2 regions of the Streptomyces sp. NPDC001373 genome follow, and region 2 is predicted to be linked to the other one. Evidence: riboswitches for the same ligand, from Rfam matches in the RefSeq annotation. Region 2 holds a riboswitch; the other holds the start of a gene.
What was found. Region 2 has a riboswitch for ZMP and ZTP ahead of glyA (serine hydroxymethyltransferase). Riboswitches for the same ligand answer to the same signal wherever they lie in the genome.
Positions count from the first base shown of each region.

Region 1: another riboswitch for ZMP and ZTP. It lies ahead of ACFY15_RS14070 (bifunctional 5,10-methylenetetrahydrofolate dehydrogenase/5,10-methenyltetrahydrofolate cyclohydrolase); the one in region 2 lies ahead of glyA (serine hydroxymethyltransferase).

Region 1 covers NZ_JBIAWQ010000005.1:166,974-169,351, reverse strand. Annotated here, with positions in the region: gene ACFY15_RS14075 (MAB_1171c family putative transporter) at 1-236, shown strand, start outside; gene ACFY15_RS14070 (bifunctional 5,10-methylenetetrahydrofolate dehydrogenase/5,10-methenyltetrahydrofolate cyclohydrolase) at 462-1,307, opposite strand; ZMP/ZTP riboswitch at 1,368-1,467, opposite strand; gene ACFY15_RS14065 (SAM-dependent methyltransferase) at 1,538-2,299, shown strand.
Region 2 covers NZ_JBIAWQ010000001.1:891,288-893,665, forward strand. Annotated here, with positions in the region: gene trpS (tryptophan--tRNA ligase) at 1-97, opposite strand, end outside; gene glyA (serine hydroxymethyltransferase) at 204-1,472, opposite strand; ZMP/ZTP riboswitch at 1,508-1,598, opposite strand; gene rocD (ornithine--oxo-acid transaminase) at 1,715-2,378, shown strand, end outside.

The DNA of each region.
Region 1 (2,378 bases), on a different contig from region 2:
GCCTGGACGCGGAGGGCGCCGCGGTCGTGGCGGACGCGGCGATGCTGGCCGCCGCCTGCCATGCCCGGGCCGCCGCCGAACGGGAGGAGCGCACCGGGGCTGGGAGCGGGCCGGCGGACCCCGCCCCTCCCCCTCCGATCGGCTGCCATCCGCTGACCGCCCTGGCCCGGGCGTTCCGCAGCTCCCCGGTGGTGGCGGCGGCCCGCCGCGGGGCCCTGGAACCACCCGGGGGGTGAGGGCCGACGGATCGCAGCGCGGCGGGGACGGCCGGTCCCTCCGGGGCGCCGGTCCCTCCGGGGACGGCCGGCTCGTCCGCAGCCGGTCCGCCGGCTGCGGACACGCCGCCGGCCGGTCCGCCGCGTGGGGGCCGCGCCTCGGCGCCGGATGCCCCGCTCCGGGGACGACGGGCGCCCCGGGTTCTCCGGGTCCCGGGGCGCTCGTCGTACGGGAGGGAGGCCGGCTCAGAGCTCCGCGATGTCCAGGCCGGCCTGGGCGGCCGCCGCGTGCACGGTCTGCTCCAGCAGGACCGCGATGGTCATCGGGCCCACACCGCCGGGCACCGGGGTGATCAGGGAGGCGCGAGCGGCGGCCGACTCGAAGTGGACGTCGCCGACGTTGCCCTCGTTGTAGCCGGCGTCCAGGACCACGGCGCCCGGCTTGATGTCCTCGCCCCGGATGAACTCGGCCTTGCCGACCGCGGCGACCAGGACGTCCGCCTGGCGGACGATCGAGGACAGGTCCTTGGTGCGGGAGTGGCAGTAGGTGACGGTGGCGTTCTGCTCCAGCAGCAGCATGCCGGCCGGCTTGCCCAGGATCGCGCTGCGGCCGACCACGACGGCGTGCTTGCCGGTGAGGTCCACGTCGTACGCGGCCAGCAGGCGCATGATGCCGCCGGGGGTGCAGGAGACGAAGCCCGGCAGGCCGAAGCCCATGGCGGCGAAGGAGTGCATGGTGACCCCGTCGACGTCCTTGCCCGGGGCGATGGCCTCGAAGGCGGCCCGCTCGTCGATGTGGTGCGGGACGGGGTGCTGGAGCAGGATGCCGCTGATCGCGGGGTCCTCGGAGAGGGCCGTGATCGTGGCGACGAGCTCCTCGGTGGTGGTCTCGGCCGGAAGGGCCACGTGGCGGGAGGTGATGCCCGCCTTGGCGCAACGGTTCTGCTTCATGCGCACGTACGTGACCGACGCGGGGTCCTCGCCGACCAGGACGGTGGCCAGGCAGGGCGCGGTGCCGGTGCGCTCGGTGATCTTCGCCGCGAGGGCGGCGGTCTGCTCCGAGATGCGGCGCGCGAGGGCGGTGCCGTCCATGAGCTGGGCGGTGGCGGTGGGGGCAGTCGTCACGGGGTCTCCTGAACGTCGCTGCGGATCGCGGTTCGCCCAGGCGCGCGGCAGTCGACGTACGGGGAGGTGCGTACGCCGGGCCGCTCCCCGGTGGTGATCCACCCGAACGCCAGTCACGGCCCTGCTCCCACTGTAGTCGACCCGTCCCGCACGGATATCCGGTGGATGACCGGCGCCCGGCCTGGGACGATCGAGACATGACGCGCACTTTCGACCATCTCGTCGCCGAGGCGGAAACCGTCTCGGTGGACGGATGGGACTTCTCCTGGCTCGACGGCCGGGCCACCGAGCAGCGGCCCTCCTGGGGGTACCAGCGGCTGCTGCGCGAGCACCTGTCCCGGGTCCGCTCGGCCCTGGACATCCAGACGGGCGGCGGCGAGGTCCTGGCCGGAGCGGGCCCCCTGCCGCCTCTGACGGCGGCCACGGAGTCCTGGCCCCCGAACATCGAGCGGGCCACCCGGCTGCTGCACCCGCTGGGCGCCGTGGTGGTGGCGGATACCGACGAGCCGCCGCTGCCCTTCGGCGGCGCGGCCTTCGAGCTGGTGGCGAGCCGGCACCCGGTGACCATCTGGTGGGAGGAGATCGCCCGGGTGCTGACGCCGGGAGGCACGTACTTCTCGCAGCAGGTCGGCCCGGCGAGCGTGTTCGAGCTGGTCGAGTACTTCCTCGGTCCGCAGCCGGAGGAGGTGCGGCGCGCCCGGCACCCCGACGACGCGGTCGCCGACGCCCGCAACGCGGGCCTGGAGGTGGTCGACCTCCGCTCCGAGCGGCTCCGCACGGAGTTCCACGACGTCGGAGCCGTGATCTACTTCCTGAGGAAGGTGATCTGGATGGTGCCCGGCTTCACGGTCGGGCAGTACCGGGACCGGCTGCGGGAGCTCCACGAACGGATCGAGCGCGACGGCCCGTTCGTCGCGCACACCTCCCGGTTCCTCATCGAGGCCCGCAAGCCGGACTGACGCGGGTGGACGTGCGCGCGAGGCGGATCCGGCACGGGTCCGGGGCGGACGCAGCCGCGCCGGATCGGTTGCCCGGACA
Region 2 (2,378 bases):
CGACGTACTGGCGGATCGCTCCGAGGTAGTTCCCGAGGTGGAACGAACCGGAGGTGGGCTGGATGCCGGAGAGCGCGCGAGGACGATCAGAAGCCATGGGGCCATTCTCTCAGGTAACGGCGCGGTCTCGGGCCATGCTCCCGAACCCGGGCCCGATCGCCGACGGGGGCCGGTACCCGCCCCCGCCGACGACCGGGGCGGGCCTAGGCCGACGGGAGGCCGGGGGCGGGGTGGGCGGACAGGAGCTCCGCCACCTCCGCGCGGATCTTCGCCAGGGCCGGCTCGTCGGACGCGGCCGCGGCGTCCACCGCGCGGGAGATCCAGTCGGCGACCGCCGGCATGTGCTCCGTCGACAGCCCGCGGGAGGTCAGGGACGGCGTCCCGATGCGGATGCCCGACGGGTCGAACGGCTTGCGCGGGTCGAACGGGACCGTGTTGTAGTTGACCACGATGCCCGCGCGGTCCAGCGCCTTGGCCGCCACCTTGCCCGGCACCCCGCGCGAGGTGAGGTCCATCAGGATCAGGTGGTTGTCCGTGCCGCCCGAGACGAGGTCGAAGCCCCGCTCCAGCAGCGCCGCGGCCAGCGCCTTGGCGTTGGCGACGACCGCGTGGGCGTAGGCGGTGAAAGACGGCTGGGCCGCCTCGTGCAGGGCCACCGCGATGCCCGCCGTCGTCTGGTTGTGCGGGCCGCCCTGGAGGCCGGGGAAGACCGCCTTGTCGATGGCCTTCGCGTGCTCCTCCTTGCACATCAGCATCGCGCCGCGAGGTCCGCGCAGGGTCTTGTGGGTCGTCGTGGAGACCACGTCGGCGTACGGGACCGGTGAGGGGTGGGCGCCGCCCGCGACGAGGCCCGCGATGTGGGCGATGTCCGCGACCAGGATCGAGCCCGCCTCCTTCGCGATCGAGGCGAAGGCCTCGAAGTCGATCGTGCGGGGCAGCGCGGTGCCGCCGCAGAAGAGGATCTTCGGGCGCTCCGCCAGGGCCAGGTCGCGCACCGCGTCGTAGTCGATCAGGCCGTCCTCGGCGCGCACGCCGTACTGGACGCCGCGGAACCAGGAGCCCGTCGCCGAGACGCCCCAGCCGTGCGTGAGGTGCCCGCCCATCGGCAGGGCCATGCCCATCACGGTGTCGCCGGGCTTCGCGAAGGCCAGGTAGACGGCCAGGTTCGCCGGGGAGCCGGAGTACGGCTGGACGTTCGCGTGCTCCGCACCGAACAGGCCCTTGGCCCGCTCGACGGCCAGGGCCTCGATCCGGTCGATGTTCTGCTGGCCCTCGTAGTAGCGGCGGCCCGGGTAGCCCTCGCTGTACTTGTTCTGCAGGACCGTCCCGGAGGCCTCCAGGACCGCCGCGGAGACGTAGTTCTCGCTGGGGATCAGGCGCAGGGTCTCGGCCTGGAGGGTCTCCTCGGCGGAGACGAGCGAGGCGAGTTCGGGGTCGGTGGCGAGCAGGGCGGGCTGGCGGTGCGCGGTCATCGCGGCTCCTCCGGGGTCGATGTCAGGTCTCGTCCCCGCGAGGCCCAGGCGAGCGGCCCTGTGTGCGGTGGTCCGCGCACGGCTCCCCCGGAGTTGGTTCCCCGTACGCCAGTCGCCGTGCGTACCGAACACCTTAGCGGGCGCGGCGCCCCGGAGGTTTCCGCGTCCACGATCCGAGCGACGATACAAAGGACGCCACCCATGTCACCCGCGTCACCAGCAGACGGACGATCGGAGACCCCGTGTCGAGAACAGCTGATGCCATCCGCTCCGCCGACGAGCACAGCGCGCACAACTACCATCCCCTCCCGGTCGTCGTGGCTTCGGCGGAGGGCGCGTGGATGACCGACGTGGAGGGCCGCCGCTACCTCGACATGCTCGCCGGGTACTCGGCGCTCAACTTCGGCCACGGCAACCGGCGTCTGATCGACGCGGCCAAGGCCCAGCTGGAACGGGTCACCCTCACCTCCCGGGCCTTCCACCACGACCGCTTCGCCGACTTCTGCACCGAACTCGCCGCGCTGTGCGGCAAGGAGATGGTGCTGCCGATGAACACGGGCGCGGAGGCCGTGGAGACGGCGGTGAAGACGGCACGCAAGTGGGGGTACGAGGTCAAGGGTGTCCCCGACGGACAGGCCAAGATCGTCGTCGCCGCGAACAACTTCCACGGCCGGACCACGACCATCGTGTCCTTCTCCACCGACCACGAGGCCCGCGACCACTACGGCCCCTACACCCCCGGCTTCGAGATCGTCCCGTACGGGGACCTCACCGCCCTCGACGCCGCCGTCACCGCCAACACCGTCGCCGTCCTGCTGGAGCCGATCCAGGGAGAGGCGGGCGTACTGGTCCCGCCGGCCGGCTACCTGGCGGGCGTACGGGAGGTGACGCGCGAGCGGAACGTGC